Regions from separate parts of the Pelorhabdus rhamnosifermentans genome, predicted to be linked through region 2. Evidence: a T-box and tRNA genes for the amino acid it is inferred to sense, from the RefSeq annotation. Region 2 holds a T-box; the other holds one or more tRNA genes.
The links. The T-box of region 2 lies ahead of ileS (isoleucine--tRNA ligase). A T-box ahead of a tRNA ligase gene usually reads a tRNA of that ligase, here a tRNA-Ile.

Region 1: it has a tRNA-Ile gene. The T-box ahead of ileS (isoleucine--tRNA ligase) is inferred to sense a tRNA for this amino acid. The anticodon was not compared.

What each region holds. Positions count from the first base shown of each region.
Region 1 covers NZ_JAHGVE010000009.1:127,375-137,518, reverse strand. Annotated here, with positions in the region: gene aroH (chorismate mutase) at 56-421, opposite strand; gene Ga0466249_RS12805 (hypothetical protein) at 456-755, opposite strand; gene nirJ2 (putative heme d1 biosynthesis radical SAM protein NirJ2) at 923-1,906, opposite strand; gene trxA (thioredoxin) at 2,013-2,336, opposite strand; RNA gene rnpB (RNase P RNA component class A) at 2,568-2,920, opposite strand; gene Ga0466249_RS12785 (Nif3-like dinuclear metal center hexameric protein) at 2,960-4,063, opposite strand; gene Ga0466249_RS12780 (tRNA (adenine(22)-N(1))-methyltransferase) at 4,054-4,761, opposite strand; tRNA gene Ga0466249_RS12775 (tRNA-Ile) at 4,847-4,921, opposite strand; tRNA gene Ga0466249_RS12770 (tRNA-Asn) at 4,967-5,042, opposite strand; gene rpoD (RNA polymerase sigma factor RpoD) at 5,117-6,208, opposite strand; gene dnaG (DNA primase) at 6,271-8,073, opposite strand; gene Ga0466249_RS12755 (deoxyguanosinetriphosphate triphosphohydrolase) at 8,304-9,302, opposite strand; gene Ga0466249_RS12750 (LptA/OstA family protein) at 9,495-9,992, shown strand; gene Ga0466249_RS12745 (pyruvate, water dikinase regulatory protein) at 10,039-10,144, opposite strand, start outside.
Region 2 covers NZ_JAHGVE010000004.1:69,037-79,180, reverse strand. Annotated here, with positions in the region: gene Ga0466249_RS06465 (Rqc2 family fibronectin-binding protein) at 1-1,112, shown strand, start outside; gene pyrR (bifunctional pyr operon transcriptional regulator/uracil phosphoribosyltransferase PyrR) at 1,174-1,731, opposite strand; gene Ga0466249_RS06455 (RluA family pseudouridine synthase) at 1,753-2,703, opposite strand; gene lspA (signal peptidase II) at 2,703-3,149, opposite strand; gene fdxA (4Fe-4S ferredoxin) at 3,262-3,429, opposite strand; gene Ga0466249_RS06440 (TVP38/TMEM64 family protein) at 3,561-4,262, opposite strand; gene Ga0466249_RS06435 (TraR/DksA C4-type zinc finger protein) at 4,359-5,018, opposite strand; gene Ga0466249_RS06430 (DUF5665 domain-containing protein) at 5,049-5,375, opposite strand; gene ileS (isoleucine--tRNA ligase) at 5,470-8,262, opposite strand; T-box leader at 8,300-8,522, opposite strand; gene Ga0466249_RS06420 (DivIVA domain-containing protein) at 8,568-9,023, opposite strand; gene Ga0466249_RS06415 (YlmH family RNA-binding protein) at 9,056-9,841, opposite strand; gene proC (pyrroline-5-carboxylate reductase) at 9,834-10,144, opposite strand, start outside.

The sequences.
Region 1 (10,144 bases), on a different contig from region 2:
CGAAGCTTATAAAAAAGCTTCGGTCTTAAAAATAGAATGATCAGACCTTCATAAACTACGCAATATCCGGCCTAAGCGCAGTCGCTCGCCGCAAATAAACATGCCGAATTTCCTGTTGACTTTTCGTTGTATTATATAAGATTAGCACTCGAATACAACGTATAATGCCGTTAGGGTTGTCAATTTCCACTGTACCAAATAATGGCACATCAGACCATCCCAGTGCCCTTGCCCCAGCAGCAGGAAAAGCACTATTTAAATCAGGTGTTGAACTGAAAATAACCGCTCCAATATCTGACGTATCCAATTGATTCGCCTCGATGAGTGCAGTCAACATTTCTTGTACAGCTTCTGCAACGTTAATACTATCATCCTTTTCTACTGTTGTCGCTCCACGAATTCCCCGTAGCAAAACAATCATCCTTTCTCTCCTGCAATAACTATTTTTTCTTATATTAAGGTTTATTACAACCACAAGATCCGCAGTGAGGGCATTTCCACCACAAACAGATCGGACAGACTTCACAGGTATGATTCAGTTCAATATAACGATTTTCTTCAGAATCTTTCCAACAAAAAGCAGTGCCTGCAGTCTTACAAAGTTTTACCTGACTGGCATTCACCCATACTTTTTGTTTAAAAAAGGTAATAAGCAGCTCATTTTCTCCTTCAGCATTCACACGACAATCTTCCACATTAAAAGACTCGGGTTCTGTTTTTAACGTCATAATAATTTGTAAATTTTTACTATACACACCTATCACCTCACTAACAATATGAGGTAATAGAACAAACTATGTCAAATCAAATTCCACCCTTCAACAGCCAGATGTCGAAAACAAAAAAAGCGGCTCACAACAATGGTCAGTGGAAAAGGAGAACCAGTTAGTTCTTTTCGTGCTAAAAAAAACAATTCCTGCTTTTAACGCCCATATTCACACCAAGGCTCTTCGGCGAGATAGTCGCCCTGCGAGTAATAATAGGCCCGAGCCCGGCACCCACCACAAATCTTATCATATCCACAATGACCGCAGCCACCTTTCAACGGCTTAAATCGCAAGTCATCAAGGAGCGGACTGTTTTGCCAAATTTCATCAAAAGGCGTGTCCTTCACATTGCCTACTTTAATCGGCAAATAAGGACAAGGCTGCACAAACCCACTTGGAATAACGACACAATAGGCAATACCCGCCAGACAACCTCTTGTAAAACGCGTGGGAATATTTTTTTGCTTAGCAATACGCATAAACTGCGGCGCACAAGTCGGTTTTAATTCAATAGGCACTTCAGACTGCTTTGTAAGAATACGCGTCAACAACGCTTCATACTGCTGAGCTTTCAGTGTCATATTTTCAATTTCCTTTCCGCGTCCCGTGGGTACTAAAAAAAACACATGGTGAGCAATAGCACCTTGCTTAACGGCAAAATCGGTAATATCCGTCACTTCAGAAGCATTCCAGTCCATCACTGTCGTATGAACCTGAAATTTAAGACCCACTTCCCTGCAGGCTTTCATTCCAGCAACTGTACTGTCCCAGGCCATCGCTGACTGACGAAAATGATTATGTTGATCACGATCACAGCTGTCCAAGCTAATTCCCGCCACAGCAAGGCCCGCTTTTTTAAGACGTTTAGCCACATCAGGCGTAATAAGCACCCCATTCGTGCCAAGAACAGGCCGAGTACCAATCGATCGTGCATGGGAAATAAGCTCATATATATCCGGGCGCATAAGAGGCTCGCCGCCACTTAAAATAATAATTTTAAAACCAGCTCGTGCCATCTCACTTAGTAGTTTTTTTCCTTCGGCTGTTGTTAATTCATCAGCATATTTCGACCCTGCGTCACGATAGCAATGACGACAATGAAGGTTACAGGCTTGCGTTGTATTCCAAGAAATAATCATAAATTCCCCTCCCTTCGTTGTCCATATGATTCAGATCCTTTTAATGAATACTTTCTGATATTGTCGAAAAAGCCTCTGCTTCAGCAGAGGCTTTTTCGCATGACCCTTACAGTGCAGCATCGAGTGCAGCTGCAAGTTCTGATCCCGGCTTAAAACCAACAAGGCGATTAATTTCTTGCCCACCTTTAAAAACGAGCAAAGTGGGGATACTCATGACATTATATTTTCCCGACAGATCAGCAACTTCGTCTACATTGACCTTTGCGACAACAGCCTTTCCTTCATAAGATGTTGCAATGGACTCAACTTCCGGCGCAATCATTTTACAAGGACCACACCAAGATGCCCAAAAGTCAACAAGAACAGGTTTATCAGACTTTAATACTGATGCAGTAAACTCGTCAAAATTATGTACAGTAACAACAGCCATCTGTTTTACCTCCTCTATTCATTTCAGCTTACAAGTAAGCTGATAAAACAAGTCTATGCAGTTATTGTAAAAAATATCATTGAATTTGTCAACAAAAAGTCATTATTAATTGCCCAGCATATCAATCATATACAAATTGCCCCGACGATTTTTCTATCATATTAATGGATGCATTCTTATTGATGTATTAAAAAAGCCGCTGACAAGCAGCGGTTTCTTTATTGGAACACGTACACGAGTAATCACTAAGCCGAGTTCTGTTCCGCTTACGCGGCAATGATCATCTATCTACGCCAACAGTTACCTGTTGACTCTAGCGACACAACCCGGAAGGTTCTGCGGGCAACTTCATCCCTTCCCTATTCGGTCTTGCTCCAGGTGGGGTTTACCAAGCCAATTAGTCACCTAATTGCTGGTGCGCTCTTACCGCACCGTTCCATCCTTACCGACGAAAGTCGGCGGTTTACATTTCTATGGCACTTTCCCTAAGGTCACCCTCGCTGGACGTTATCCAGCACCCTGCCCTACGGAGCTCGGACTTTCCTCGAATGCCGTCAGACACTCGCGATCACTTTTCATACTCATGACGCAGAATCTTATTATATCTTAACATGGAGCAATCGTCAACACAATTGAAAAATATTTTTCTGGGAAATATTTGATTTTACTTCGAGAAGCGGAAATTTCTCACTCAAATATTGAGACAACCGAGCCACAACAGGCTGCTCCGTTGGATAATGGCCCGCATCAATAATCGCCAAATCAAGGGCCGCTGCATCTAAAGCATCATGATATTTCACATCGCCTGTAACAAAAACATCTGCGCCGTTTTTCTTAGCCTGTTTAATTAAATCAGCACCACTGCCGCCACACACAGCCACAGTATGAATCATTTGGTCCGACCGCCCTACCATGCTCACTACATCGGTGTGTAGCAGTTGCTTTACTTGTTGAGAAAAATTCCGCAAAGAAACAGGTTGAATTGTCCCTATCCGGCCTAAACCGGTAGTCTGAAGCTGATTATAAAGCGGGTAAAGATCATAAGCCACTTCTTCATAAGGATGAACTGCATGCATGGCTTCAAGAACAGGGATTATAAGTCTTTCAGGCAAAATCGTCTCCATACGCATTTCATCGACTCTAGCAAGTGATCCCTGCCGACCAATAAAAGGATGGGTATCCTCCAGAGGAAGAAAAGTGCCTGTACCAGATGATGCAAATGTACAATGACTATAACGTCCAATATGGCCAGCACCTGCTTTTGTAATAGCTGCAAAAACAACCTGTTCATAATCTTTCGGAACAAAAACAACAAATTTTACCAATTTTTCCGAACGATTCACTGTTAACAGCTGAATATCTTGTAAATGAAGCATTTGTGCGAGTATATCATTCACACCACCTACGGCACAATCGAGATTTGTATGAGCAGAAAAAACAGCAATATTCCCTTGCATTAGTTTTTCCATTATTTTTCCTGAAACCGTACTTGTATCAAGCCGCTTGATGGCCTTAAAGATCAAAGGATGGTGTGAAACAATCATATCAACCTTGGCTTCCACTGCCGCTTCAACAAGTTCCAGCGTAACATCCAGTGTTGTCCATACATTTCTTACTTGCCTATCAGGATTTCCCACCATGAGTCCTACCGAATCCCACTCTTCTGCTAAATTTTGTGGTGCCAAGCATTCCATGGCCTGCATAATGTGCTTACATGTTACAGACATGCCATCATCTCCCTTAATTCATCCAGTTTCCCACGATAAAACTTAGATTTCTGAGCGGCTGCAAGCGAAGTAGATCGTTTCAGTTGCTCAAGAACTCCCTCTAATGAGTGGATCTTAAGCAATAAATGACGGCTAAGCAGCGGAGGCTTGTTATGCCATAGCAGTGGACCCACTTCATACAAAATTGGCTTTAACGGCTGAACTGCCCGCTCCATTTGTTCTGATTGTTTCATAACACGAATGATTTCATACAAATGGCCCTCTTCTTCAACCAATGTTTCCTCAACAAACAGCCATTTCTGCTTATGAAGCCATTCACGGAGCAAAGCAGCCCCATTCATGGGCTGCAGAATTATTTGCTTCAGGCTGGCTGTAACATTCCCTTGAGCAGCTAAAATTTGAATCATAGTACTGCCGCCCATCCCGGCAAGAATCACTGTGTCAACCTCGCCCGGCTCCAATACGGCAAGACCATCTCCCAGGCGAACAGAAATCTGCTTGGAAAGTCCTGCCTCCTTCACAGTCACCGTTGCTGCCTGATAAGGCCCCTCATGGATATCACCAGCAATAGCCCTGCTTACCTTGCCTCGACGAATCAGTTCAACAGGTAAATAGGCATGATCTGTTCCAATATCAGCAATAGTTGCACCTGGTAGTACCATCTGGGCAATAGCCGCCAGCCTTTCCCCTAATTTCATCTCATCACCTTGCTTACAATTTTTTTTCATATGAAAAAGCGGAATTTCTCGTTTTACACAAGAAACCCCGCTGTTTATACGGATTTGGTGGGCCCACCTGGGATCGAACCAGGGACCAGCCGGTTATGAGCCGGCGGCTCTACCGCTGAGCTATAGGCCCAAAGATATGAAAACAGGTTTTCCGTAGAAAGCCTGTTAAAAACATTGGCTCCTCGAGTAGGACTCGAACCTACGACCGATCGGTTAACAGCCGATTGCTCTACCAACTGAGCTATCGAGGAATATTCATCAACGGGATTTATTATAATACAGTCTCCATGTTACGTCAAGTAGTTCTTACAAAAAACTGTATTTTTTATTCCAAAAAGTCTTTTAATTTCTTACTGCGACTCGGATGGCGAAGCTTTCTGAGTGCTTTGGCTTCAATTTGACGAATACGCTCACGTGTTACGCCAAAATGCTGACCTACTTCTTCTAATGTACGTGCCCGACCATCATCTAAGCCAAACCGAAGGCGAAGCACTTTTTTCTCCCTATCAGTCAGCGTCTCAAGAACGTCTTCCAGTTGCTCTTTTAAGAGCATAAAGGATGCTGCCTCAGCCGGAGCCGGAGCATCTTGGTCCTCAATAAAATCACCCAAATGAGAATCTTCTTCTTCGCCAATCGGTGTTTCAAGTGAAACAGGTTCTTGAGCAATTTTCATGATTTCGCGAACACGTTCTACTGTAATATCCATTTCTTTAGCGATTTCTTCCGGTGCTGGTTCACGCCCCAATTCCTGCAAGAGTTGCCGGGAAACGCGAATTAATTTATTAATCGTTTCGACCATATGCACAGGAATACGAATGGTCCTAGCCTGATCGGCAATAGCCCTTGTTATCGCTTGACGAATCCACCAAGTGGCATAAGTAGAAAACTTATATCCCTTATTGTAATCAAACTTTTCTACCGCCTTAATCAGACCTAAGTTACCTTCTTGAATTAAATCCAAAAAAAGCATGCCGCGCCCAACATAACGTTTGGCAATACTGACAACAAGGCGCAAATTTGCTTCAGCTAAACGACGCTTCGCTTCTTCGTCGCCTTCTTCCATCCTTTTCGCCAGAACAATTTCCTCATCTGCCGTCAAAAGTGGCACTCGCCCAATTTCTTTCAGATACATACGGACAGGGTCATCAATATTAATTCCTTCAGGAATTGACAGGTCTATATCCACTTCTTCATGTGTATCTGCATGTTCCGTGTGCTCTACCTCAGGGATCTCATCGAGAATTTCAATACCCTTATTGGTAAAAATTTCATAAAGTTCTTCAATTTCATCCGGTGTTAAATCATCGTTTTGAAAAGCATCCATGATTTCGGCATAAGTTAATACACCACCACGTTTTTTACCACGATGCAACAATTCATTTACATGATCTGTCGTCTGATTTTTTTTATCTGTCACTTTATTCCCCCCTCCCCTGCCCAAAAATGGTCAATGGGACCCATAAAATACATCGTAATCGTTTATTCCAAAGAATGTAGTTTGCTAATTTCATGTTTAATTCGCTGACTTTCTGCTAATTCCTGCAAAAAGCGACTATCCCCCATGCGTTCTAATTCATCGGCTTTTAGGCGATGTTCTTCATACTGATTTCGTAAATAGGCTAATTGAATGGTCCGAATATAATCATCAACCATTTTAACTTTATCTTCGCAAGGATTGTCAAGTAGCATAATATGAGACAATTCAGTTGCTGCCTCTGTACTGACTGACAATGAACACTGTGCGGGTTCAATGACTTTTCCCATATTATACGCAATAAGTAGCTGATTCATTATTTCCTGACGAAAAGAATTTTGAAAATGTTCCACACGTAACAGAGACTGGACGTAAGGAATAATCGAGTTGTCCTGAAATAAGAAGTAAATCAACTGTCTTTCTGCTTGTTCTGCTGCTACTATCGGTTTTTTAGCAAGAGAAAAGGCAGAAGTAGTGTACCCAAGTTTTACATTTTTATCCTTTTTAGCAACAAACCGATATTTTTTTAGTTCTTCCCGAATGGAACCCTCATCAATCGTAAGTACGGCTGACAAATGAGCAATATAGGCATTCTCCTCTACAACATTCTCAGACAATGCTAAAGAAGGAATGACCTGATTAATAACAGCAACTTTTCCCTCCAGATGAGAATAGTCTCCTTCCGTCAAAGCCCGTTCAATTTGATATTCAATAAAAGATAAAGCATTGTCCACGAGCAACTGAAACGCACTAGCACCGTGCTTACGAATAAATTCATCAGGATCTTTGCCATCTGGAATCTGAATAATTTTTACCTTGGCTCCTAGTTCACTCACTGTTGCTAAGGCCCGTAAAGTAGCTTTTTGCCCGGCAGCGTCGCTATCATAAGCGAATAATATCTCCGGGGCCAGCTTTAATAACATTTTGGCCTGCTCCACAGTAAAAGCGGTTCCTAGCGATGCCACGACATTTGTAATTCCAGCACCATAGACACTGATTTGATCAAGATAACCTTCCACAACAATGGTTCGTTCCTGCTCGCGAATCGACTTGAAAGCTTTATGAAGTCCATATAATTCACGCCGTTTATTATAAAGCAGCGTTTCTGGCGAATTTAAATATTTTGGTTGACTATCATCAAGTACGCGTCCACCGAATCCCACCACTTGCCCCCGCAAATTTGCAATGGGAAAAATAATACGATTACGAAAACGGTCATATACACCGCCTGACGTACGAGCAGCGCTGAGACCACTATCAATTAGCGTTTCCGTTGCAATACCCCGACTTGTAAAAGACTGAGATAATTTATCCCATAATGGAGGAGCAAATCCCAACTGAAATTCGTCAATAACTGCTGACGTAATTCCCCGCTGAACAAGATACGCTAAAGCATCTTTTCCATAGGTCGTTTTTGTAAGACAAGAATGGAAAAAATCAGCTGCTAGTTGATTTACGTGACACAAACGCTCATATTTTCTGTCGTGATTCTTTTCCTCAGTAGTTTTCTCTTTTTCTGGTAACGAGATATTTAGTTTCTTTGCTAGCAGTTTCACGGCACTAAAAAAATCAATGTTTTCAATTTTCATAAGAAAGTTAAAAACATTGCCACCAGCACCGCAACCGAAACAATAAAAAAAACCCTTGTCAGGTGCAACGGAAAAAGAAGGCGTTTTTTCATGATGAAAGGGACAACAACCCCAATAATTTTTTCCCTTTTTCTTTAGTGGCACATAATCTGACACGACACTAACAATGTCACTTTCGCTCCTTAGCCTGTCAACGAAATCATCATTCGTATTTTTCATGTTGATCCCCTATCTTATAAGCAGCTCTGACTGACCACATTAACTATTGCCTGTTTAAGAGTTGATTATATTCTACAATGAATATATTTTTCCTGCTTGGAGCTAAGTTGGGATCAGTTATTGTTTCTTTATGGATATATTAATATTCCATACGCGTGTCATAAATCCTCCTTTTTTCCCCTTGACAAAAAAGAAATCATTTGCTAAGAAAAAAAACGGCCCAAGGCCGTTTAATATTTGTATCCTCCTACAGGCGGTATAAAAAAATTTTCAAACAAGTGAATGGCATAGTAATCAGTCAGACCTGCCACGTAATCAACAACTGTTGTTGTTAAGCCCCAGCGCGCTTCCTGATCACGGAATTCAATTGGCAAAGCTACGGGATTTTCCATGAAATATTCTAGCAACTTAATAATAATATAACGAGCTTTATCCCGTTCTGTTTTTAATAAATCGCTCCAATAAAGCTTATTGAACATAAATACGCGAAAATCATCCATGCCTCGTTGCACAACATCAGACAGCTTAATATCATTTTTCCCTGCTGAACATTTAATCATATCAGACACCATGACAGTAATCATCTGAGAAGGCGTCGTGCCAAAAACCTGCGCTACACCACAAGGTAAATCGCTAGCCTTTAACATCCCCGCCCGAATACCATCGTCATAATCATGACATAAATAAGCCATGCGATCGCCAATCCTGACGATATTTCCTTCTAGTGTCAAAGGCTTAGTATTTCCTGTATGATTTAAAATACCATCTTTAACTTCTAACGTCAGATTTAAACCCAGCCCATCTTTTTCAAGATGCTTTACGACTCTCAGACTCTGTTCATTATGATTAAAATGACCTAGCCAGTCTCGAATAGCAAATTCTCCTGCATGCCCAAAAGGCGTATGCCCGACATCGTGACCTAAGGCAATGGCTTCTGTCAAATCCTCATTTAAAGAGAGCCCCCGAGCAATGGTGCGTGAAATCTGTGCCACTTCCAAACTATGAGTCATGCGCGTACGATAATGGTCACTTGGTGAAATATAAACTTGTGTCTTATGTTTAAGACGGCGGAAGGCCTTGGAATGAAGCACTCTGTCGCGATCCCGCTGAAAGGCCGTTCGAAATTTACACGGCTCTTCCTCCCGTTCACGCCGTGCCTCACTACTTTTAGCAGCAAAAACCGACAAAAATTGCATTTCTTGTTTTTCCAATCTTTCGCGTACAATCACACTGATTCACCCTTTCGCTTGGCAACAAATCCCTTATAATTATTATAACATTTTTCACCTGTATTATAGATAACTTACGTCACCTTTGTCTGAAGTTATACAATCTCCAAGAACGCCCAAAAAGAGGAAGAAACCTTGAATAGAATTTTAACATTCATTCTGCTATACTAAAATGAAGGATGGTGAACATAAATGATAAAAAAAATAACATTACTAATGTTACTGCTCTGTGTACTCCTAACGAGCACTGCATTAGCCAAACCTATTATTACTGCCGATAAAACCTACTTTGATGTTGCCACAGGCCTCTACAACCTCGTTGGCAATGTTTATATTGAAGTAGGCAACCGTATCATCACTGCTGGACAGGCCAAGGTAAATATGGCAAGCATGGAAGTCTCCGGTTCAGGAGGCATTACTGTCACTCAAGATGACATCAAATTCAGCGGTGACAATGTATTTGTATACGGAACAGCCAGCAAAGCCGAAGTTAACGGCAATATTATTTTCGTGCGTTCTGGCTTGAGTATTACATCCGACCAAGCTACATTTAACTGGAAAACAAAACAGGCCGTTTTCACTGGCAATGTTCAAGTCATTCAAGGTAACGACAGTAAAACTTACAATTCCGTTACATATGACATCGTAGCAAATATCGTTACACCTGACAGCGATTCTTCCCAAAAATAATTCCCTATCGTATGAAAATAATCCCCGGCAAATGCCGGGGATTATTTTATATAATATCATTCTTTTGGGCAATCTCTAAAATTCGATTAGCCGTTTCTTCAATAGCCCGATTAGAAACATCAATAACAATACAATGAGATTTCCGCATAATG
Region 2 (10,144 bases):
TATGGCAGGCAGGCCTTCCGCCTTCAATCAAAGTAGCTGAACTAGATAAAGATGATTTAGCCTCACTCCAAGACGTCGTCACGACTTATTTAGCCTATTTTAAAACACATCAAACAATGCCAACCCTCTGCATCGATACCTGTAACCGCTTACTCAGCATTTCAGCTGTAAAGCCGCTGAGGCCATCGCAAGTGGAAGCAACTTGCAAACAATTTTCCACCATGAGCCAAGCTGTTGAATATACTCACAAGTTGCGTCCCATCCGAATCTTACCTGAGAAGGACTTACTTGTCAGACAAATGACTGCAGAACTGCACAAACTAGAACGCAAAGCCGAAAAACTAGCTGAGGAATTAGCTGAATCTCTTGCTGCCGATAAGTTAAAACAACAAGGGGATATCTTAATGGCTAATTTAACTGAGATCCCCCCTCATAGTGATTCTGTCACGCTTGCTGACTTTTACAGTCCCCACCAAGACGCGCAAATTACGATTGAACTAAACCCGGCCAAAACAGCTGCTGATAATGCGCAAAAATATTACGGAGCCTATCACAAACAAAAACGCGCAAAAGAACTTCTTGCTGAACAAATTGCAACATGTCAGCAAGAACAGGCTTATCTCGACACTGTCCTCGTGTCACTCGAACAAGCCTACCGCAATAGTGATATTGAAGAAATTCGCCAGGAATTAGTCGCCGCGAAATATATTAAACCTACAAAACGAAGGCAATCTGTACCGCCCTCGAAACCACTTGAAGTAATCGATGCTCAAGGCACTCGAATTCTAATTGGTAAAAATAACAAGCAAAATGATGTACTTACCTTCAAAATCGCCCATAAAGACGATTTATGGTTTCATACAAAAGACATTCCAGGGTCCCATGTCATTTTGCAAAGCACAGGTAAAATTGATTCTGAACAAATTGGCTTTGCTGCAGCACTTGCCGCCTACTTCAGCAAAGCGCGAAATTCCTCGAAAGTACCTGTCGATTATACAAAACGTTGCTATGTAAGAAAGCCGTCTGGTGCCAAACCCGGTTTTGTGATTTACGAAAAACAAACGACTCTCTATGTCGACCCTGCTACAGAACAAGGTGAAAAACTATTATAAAAAAAGACGAGCGCAAGAATCAGCCGTAAGGCCTTCCTGCACCCGTCTTTTTATTCTTCATTCACTCTTTATCTTCAGCCTGAACCTTAATAATGACTTGATCACAAGAATCGACAGGAGTTAACTGAACACTGACAATTTCCCGCCGAGATGTTGGCACATTTTTACCGACAAAATCGGCCCGAATCGGCAATTCACGGTGCCCACGATCCACAAGTACAGCCAGCTGAATCATCTTGGGACGTCCCAAATCAATAATGGCATTTAAGGCGGATCTCGCTGTCCGGCCAGTAAAAAGCACATCATCAACAAGAACTAATGTTTTCCCGTTAATATCCATGGGAAATTCCGTTCCATGCACAACAGGCTGATAACTTAATGTCGACAGATCATCACGATACAGCGTAATATCTAAAATGCCAACAGGAACTTCAACACCTTCAATTTTCTGAATAGCTTCAGCCAATCGATAAGCAAGAGGAACTCCCCGCGTCCGAATACCAGCCAAAGCCAAATCACTGACTCCTTTATTCTTTTCAATCACTTCATGAGCCATGCGCGTAATGGTGCGGCGAATGGCTTGTTCATCCATCAAACTGGTTTTTTCAATTAGTTCCATGAGCAATCCACCTCTTTCTTATCAAGTACCACGACGGCGAATAAATGCAAGCAATTCTGTCATATCAGCCGGCATGGGTGCTTCAAAAACAAGGGATTTCTGTGTTACGGGATGTGTTAACGATAGCTTGGCCGAATGAAGCGCCTGACCTGCAATCAGCTGAGCAAAAGGACTATGCGTCGGCCCATATATCGGATCACCGACAACAGGATGGTGAATGTACGCCATATGTACACGAATTTGATGTGTCCGTCCTGTAAGTAATTTACATTTTACAAGAGTATAACCTCTGAAGCGTTCCACAACGTGAAATCGCGTAATAGCTGGCTTAGAATGAGCAAAAACAACAGCCATTTTTTTACGATCCACAGGATGACGACCAATCGGAGCTTCAATCAACCCCTGTTCTTCACCAATAACTCCCTGAACTAAAGCAAAATATTCCCGACTCGCTGAACGCTCCTGGATCTGCTTAGAAAGAGATAGATGAGCCCGATCTGTTTTAGCTACAACCATAACACCTGTCGTATCTTTATCAAGGCGATGAACAATTCCCGGACGAATAACCCCATTAATCCCTGACAAATGCGTACAATGATACAAAAGGGCATTTACAAGTGTTCCTTTAACATTGCCTGGAGCAGGATGGACAACCATGCCTCGCGCCTTATTCACTACAATCAACTCATCATCTTCATATAAGATTTGAAGCGGTAAATTTTCTGGTAATACCGTTCCCTGCTCAGGTTCAGGAATGCTCAATTGAATGACATCGTCGGCTTGAATTTTATAATTGGCTTTAACTTTCTTATCATTCACTAAGACTTTTTCCGCTGTAATCAGCTTCTGTACATGAGTCCGCGTCAGTTCAATAAGCTTACTTGTTAAAAATACATCCACCCTTTGTCCCTCGTTCTCTTTAGGCACAATGATGACGGTATTTTCTTGACTTTCACCTTGTTCAAACTGCATTACGCTTCATCCTTTTTTTTCATAAATAAAATGGTAACAATCATCATTGTCACACCGCAAACAATCGCAATATCAGCAATGTTAAATATCGGCCAAATGCGAAAATCAAAAAAGTCAATTACATAGCCTGTAGCAATACGATCAATTAAATTTCCTACTGCACCACCAGCCATAAGACCCAGACCGAATCGAAACAAATTGTAAGTTGACGGAATTTTGCGATAAAAATAGCCGACTCCGCCCAAAATAAGTAACGCAATAACAATAAACAACAATCGTTGATTCGCAAAAATACCAAAAGCCGCTCCCGCGTTTAAAATGTAAGTAATATGAAAGATATTAGGAACAACGGGTATGGACATTCCTAACCCAAGACTATGAGAAATATAATATTTTGACAGCTGATCGAAAATGACGATCAACAAAGCAACCAATAAAGGATTCACAAAAAGTCTCCTATCGACTAAAATGTTCGATTAACGGAAAGAAGCATAGCTTTCGCTACGCTTCCTAACAATTCAAAACATATGAACCAAGTAACCTTGGTCATTGAACGAATTATTCACCTGCGCTAATAGCTCCAACTGGGCAATTGCCTGCGCACGTTCCACAGTCTACACAATTTTCATCAATTGCATATTGGCTATCACCTTCGGAAATGGCCCCAACAGGACACGAAGAAGCACAAGCACCACATTTAACACAATCACTATTAATTACGTACATCAAGATTCACCTCCCATGAAATAGTAATTTTATTATACCATATTCGTGGACAAAGAACGTGTTAAAAATCACATTTTTTGCCTAAATATAGCCGGTTATCAAAAAATTCATCAATTCCAGCAAATCATTATTTACTCACTTTTCCGAAAAAAATATTTTTCAATAGCCTCGCGATAAACATAAAGCACAATCAAAATCAGTAAAAATAACGAAGTAGCGAAAATAACACCATGCAAACTACGCGTAATATTTTGCCCCAAATACGAATAAAGCAAAATAGCTGGCGTTTGTCCAAACCCTGTGGCAAATAAATATTTACTGAATGCAAGCGTTGTAAAACCTGCCCCATAACTAACGACTTTATAGGGAACAACAGGCGTTAAGCGAGCTAAAGCAATGGCTGCCAAACCATAGGTCTCAAAGAAAGTATTCAGGCGATCCAAATATTTGCTGCTTACAAACTTTTTTACTACTGGATGACCATACCAGCGGGCGATACCAAAATCAAGAGCAGCCCCGACAAGAGAACCTGTCCATGAATAGAAAGAGCCCCACAGCCAGCCAAATATCCAGGCATTAGCAATAGTAATAGCCAAACCTGGTACAAAGGGAAATAAAGACTGCACCGTCATAAGGCAAATGGACATCATTGGCGCCCAGACACCATACGACAAGATGAATTCTTTCAGCTCATGAAAGTGATGAGCATAAAGAATTTCGCTACTCATCACAAAAAAATAATGAACCTCGGGTACAGTAAAATAAAAAGTTACAGCCATGATGAGCACGCCAATTTTTATTACATTCAGAGTCCAGGGGGCAGGCTGGCTCATCTTACCAACTCCTTACAAAAACAAACCATTCTTTTACTTACTTGTTAGCGATAAAGACAGATAATTCCTGCTTAAGAAGTCATAACTCCCAAAAAGTTAGGACTTCTTTTTGGCTACAAAATGATCAGGAGCCCCACCGGTACCAAGCGGCCCTAAAGCAGGGATTCCATCAATCCGTTCAACTAACCCCGATTCTTCATTGCTATCAATAATGCGAGCCGAAAAGTCTTCCATGCCAGCTAAGTCCTGAGGTGTATCAGAACTCCCAAAACGCATAACAGCCTGCAGGGCGTCCTCTCCATCAAAACCCGTCTGATCTTGTTCATCGATAAATGTTCTGACAAACGGCGGCGTTAGAACAGTTTCTTCTAAGGGGCGCGGCGTCGTATCCGCTTGTTCTCTGCTCTGCTGACAAATATGACAGCGAGTAGTATAGGGAACTGCCTGCAAACGTTCGACATCAATCGCTTGCCCACAATCTACACACAAACCATAACTGCCGTTTGCTATTTTTTCGAGAGCCGAATCAATTTGCTCAAGTAAAAATCGCGTATGATCTGCCAGAGCGCTGTCTTTACTTCGTTCAAATGTTTCGCTCCCCAAATCAGCCGGATGATTGTCATAGGCGGATAATTCGCCTGTTGATTCTCCCTGAGCTAAATTCAAGCCTGTTTCATGAAGTTGATCCCATTCACTTTGTAGTTCCTGCCGCTGTTTTTCCAATAATTGCTTCATTTTTTGAATGTTTTCCGTCATAGCCTCTCCTCCTATCCCTACTGTCTTTACTTAAAATCTTGTACTGTGCGTTTCAACAATCTTCATGATTTCAGCTACGAAACTGCCAATTCCCGGTATATTTAGTAGAATGACTCGCCGTAAGAGTTCCAGCATTAAAGCAAAAACCAGTGTAGCTCCCAGAGCTATTCCGAGTCCCCGAGCAATGCCAGCAATAAAATTAGTAAAAATAAGTTTAGCCGGTTTCTCCAGCATTTCCATGTATTGAGCAATCCGCATGGACTCAAAGTGCCTGAGCAGAAGTTCAAGCTTACGATCAATAAACACATTTTTCTCATCAGGATTGAGGTTATCAAAGGATGTACCGGATTTTTTCATTTTTTCTTCCTCCTCTATTAGTATGACCAGGGAAAAAACAAAAAAACCGGAAAGAAACCTTTCCGGTTTAATGCTCATAAGAGATGAAATCAATTTATTCTGCTAAGACAGAAGCACAGCGTTTACATAAGGTTTGATGTTCCGCATTCTTTCCGACTGTATCGCTATACATCCAACAACGTTCGCACTTTTCACCGGTTGCAGTCTTGACAGCTACTTTTAAATCAAATTCTGTTGAGGCAAAATCAGCTTCATTCGCCAAATCAAAGCCTTCAACAAGAGAAACCTTCGACACAATCAAAATCGTCGCAAGTTCATCTTGCACAGCCTGTAATGCCTGATAAACATCCCCTGCGGCATAAATAGTTACGTCCGCATCAAGCGAATGACCAATTGTCTTGGATCTTCTTGCTTCTTCCAAGGCTTTCGTAATTTCTCCGCGCAAAGCAAGAATTTGCGTCCACTTTTCTTCTAGCTTGCTGTCTAAATACTCACGATGTTCCACTGGCCATTTCGTTAATTGAACACTCGTAGGCATTCCAGCCGTTTTCGGAACATAACGCCAGATTTCTTCACAAGTAAAACTTAATACAGGTGTAAGCATTGTAAGCAGATCCATCATAATTGTATAGATCGCCGTCTGAGCCGCCCGCCGCCCGACAGAATTCGGTCTTTCCGTATACAAACGGTCTTTCAAAATATCAAGGTAAATCGCGCTTAAATCAACCGTACAGAAGTTATGTACCGTATGATACAGCGTATGATATTCGTAGTCTTCATATGCCTGCGTTACTTTAGCACGAACCTGCTCAAGTCGTAACAAGGCCCAACGATCAATTTCAAACAAATCACCATAAGGCACTTGATCCTTTTCGGGATCAAAATCAGCCAAATTCCCCAGAATATATCGAAAAGTATTACGAATTTTCCGATAAACTTCCGACATTTGCTTCAAAATAGCCGGTGAAATACGAATATCTGCTTTATAATCAGCTGACGCCACCCACAGTCTTAAGATATCAGCGCCATATTTTTTAATAACTTCGGGCGGGAAAATAACATTTCCAATAGACTTGGACATCTTACGACCTTCGCCATCAACAACAAAGCCATGCGTTAAAACAGAATCATAAGGTGCACGGCCTTTTGTTGCCACAGAAGTTAATAGTGAAGACTGGAACCACCCACGATGCTGATCGCTGCCTTCTAAATAAATATCAGCCGGCCATTTCAATTCTTCGCGCTGTTCAAGAACGGCTGCATGAGAAGAACCGCTGTCAAACCACACATCCATAATATCCGATTCCTTACGGAAGCCCTTTTTGCCGCAATGCGGACAAGCAAAGCCCTCCGGCAAAATCTCTTCAGCACTCTTGGCCCACCAAGCATCCGATCCTTCACTGGCAAACAACGTTTTGACTACCTGAATAGTATCATCATTAATAATATGCTCATTGCAGTGATTACAGTAGAAAATTGGAATGGGAACACCCCAAACTCTCTGACGGGAAATACACCAGTCATGACGATCCGCAACCATATTATGAATACGTTCTTCACCCCAGGATGGAATCCACTTAACATCTTGAATGGCTTTGAGAGCTTCAGCGCGGAACCCGTCAACAGAGGCAAACCATTGCTCCGTAGCCCGATAGATAACAGGATTCTTGCAACGCCAGCAATGGGCATACTGATGGCGAATCGTTCCTTTTCCAAGTAACATATGCACAGCAGCCAATTCTTTAATGACAGGAACATTGGCATCTTCCACAGAGAGGCCTTCAAATTTTCCGGCTTCTTTCGTCATTTTACCTTGCGCATCGACAGGGCAATAGATGGGAAGTTTATACTTCATTCCAATTTCAAAGTCTTCCTGACCATGTCCAGGTGCCGTATGTACACAGCCCGTACCTGCCTCAAGCGTTACATGTTCGCCAACTAAAATGGGTGACTGACGATCAAGGAAGGGATGTTTAAAGATAAGTCCCTCTAAATCCTGGCCTGTCACATGGCCTAAAATAGTATATTCACCTAAATGATTCGCAGCCACAACAGAATCAATCAATTCTGTTGCAAGCAAATAAACTTCATCACCAAATTGCACCCACGAATAGTCAAACCGAGGATGGAGTGAAATAGCCATATTAGCAGGAATCGTCCAAGGTGTTGTCGTCCAAATAACAGCAAAGACCTGTTCAGGACAAACACCTTCAGGTAACTTCCCTTTTGCATCAACTAAAGGAAATTTGACAAAGAGGGAATGAGATTTCTTTTCAGCATACTCAATTTCCGCTTCAGCCAAAGCCGTTTCACAGGAAGGACACCAATAAACTGTTTTTAATCCTTTATAGATATAGCCTTTTTTAGCCATTTCACCAAAAACTTCAATTTGTTTGGCCTCAAAATAAGGACGAAGTGTAATATAGGGATTTTCCCAGTCCCCAATAACACCCAACCGTTTGAAATCCTCTCGCTGCATATTGAGACATTTCAGGGCATACTGTTTACACTCGTTACGCAAAGTAAGGGGATCTAATTCATGACGATTGAGGCCCAAATTTTTAATTGCCGCATGTTCAATCGGGAGTCCATGTGTGTCCCAGCCAGGAACATACGGTGCATCAAAACCGCGCAGCCCTTTATATTTAATAATAATATCCTTTAAAATTTTGTTCAGAGCTGTGCCAAGATGAATATTCCCATTGGCATAAGGCGGACCATCATGTAAGACAAATTTCGGTTTACCTTTTGCTGCCGCCTTCTTCTGTTCATAAAGTTTTTCCTTTGTCCAAAATTCGAGGAATTCCGGTTCCCGCTCGGGAAGGTTCCCTCGCATCGGAAAATCTGTTTTAGGCAAATTTAATGTTTTACTGTAATCTTCTGCCATGTTCACACCTCCAAAAATATCAAAAAACCCCTCATCCCTAAGGGACGAGAGGCTATTCTCGTGGTACCACCCTCATGACAGATGTTTACTGTCACTTAAGTAACGGAGTAACGCCCGTTAAACGTCAAAGCCTACTTAAAAAAGGTTCAGCCTTACAGTTCCAGGGTGATATTCAACTGCATGACACTACTAGGCTTACACTCTTCCTAGCTCGCTGACGAAGCACATGGCAGATTACTTATCCCTATCATCACTTTACTTACGAATATACCTGCATTATACCGAATTAATATCCATTAGTCAAATTAAGAATCTTCATCTTCTGCAGCTTGAGCTATCATTTCAAGCTGTGCTTGCAGCAAGGTTTTCATGCGCGTACGATAAATCTGCAATTGCTTGTTAATTTCTTCATACTCACCTGTCATACGCCGTACTTTGCTTGTTGCTTCATCAATCATGCGCTGCGCCTGAATCTCGGCTTCTTTCATGACAAGTTCCGACTCTTTTTTAGCATTTAATTTGACTTCCTCAGCAGTTTCCTGAGCAATAACGAGCGTACTATGCAGCGTGTTTTCCATATGCTGATAATTCTCCAGCTTACCGCTTATGCGTTCAATCGTTTCTTTCAATTCCACGTTTTCTCGATATAGCTGCTCGTAATCTTTGATTACTTGATCTAAAAAACTGTCAATCTCATCCTCATTGTAGCCACGAAAACTACGTTTGAATTCTCTATTTTGAATATCCAGCGGTGTTAGCATGAACACTCCTCCATGTCATCCTTCTCGCCCATTCACATGTAGCGTTTTAAAAGCAAGCTCAAACGACCTTTTTTCGTTGTCCCTAAAATTTCGCTAACTTCCAAACGACCACGGCCCCGCATCGAAATAATGTCACCTGCTTTCACAGCATGATCACTTTTTCGTACTCCCTGCCAATTCAATTTCACCTTATCAGCGACAATATCATCAGCCATTTTCGTCCGGCTCGTTCCGAAACCCGCCGCAGCAATAACATCCAATCGGAGTGAAGCCGCTGTAGTGCGAATTTCTTTTAATTTTTCCTCCTTCGGGGGAATTTCAGCTAAATTTATTTCACTCACAGTAACACTTGTTGCACCTACCTGCGTTAACCCCGTTAACAAAAAATCGATTAGCGTTTTATCAAGCATAACATAACAACCGTCACTGCTCATAACAATATCACCTAGCACGCCACGCTCTATACCTAGACCGAGCACAGCTCCAAGAATATCTCGATGACCCACATGGGCAAAACGTTTGTCCCATTGAATGGCTACAGCGGTCAGATTATAAGAAATCTTGCCAGCAAAATCTTGTTGGACAAAAGCAACCTTCACTCTTTCTGCACCTTGATAACCACCAAAAGCTTCGAGTCGTACCCCTTCATAATGAGCAATGACCGTTTCAGCTATGGCAAAGCCACGAGGATCTAGAAATTCCGATACCTTTACCTTTGTATTACGAGCGACGCTTTCAGCTGCATCAACCAGTTTAGCTGCAATGTCGCCTTCCCCTTCTGCGCGATAATACCGCAGAATTTTTTCCCGTTCACTCATGCTTTTTCCCCAAATCCTTTGATCTCTTTGTTGCCGCCATAACGGCATCAATTAGAGCTACGCGAACACCACCACGCTCAAGAGCATGTACGCCAGCAATCGCTGTTCCTCCTGGCGATGTCACCATATCGCGCAACTGAGCCGGATGCTCCCCTGTTTCAAGCACCATCTTAGCAGCTCCAAGCAATGTCTGCGCCGCAAGCGTAATCGACATGGCCCGTGGTAATCCAGCACGCACACCTGCATCAGCCAAAGCATCGACCATTAGGAAAGCATACGCTGGACCGCTGCCAGATAACCCTG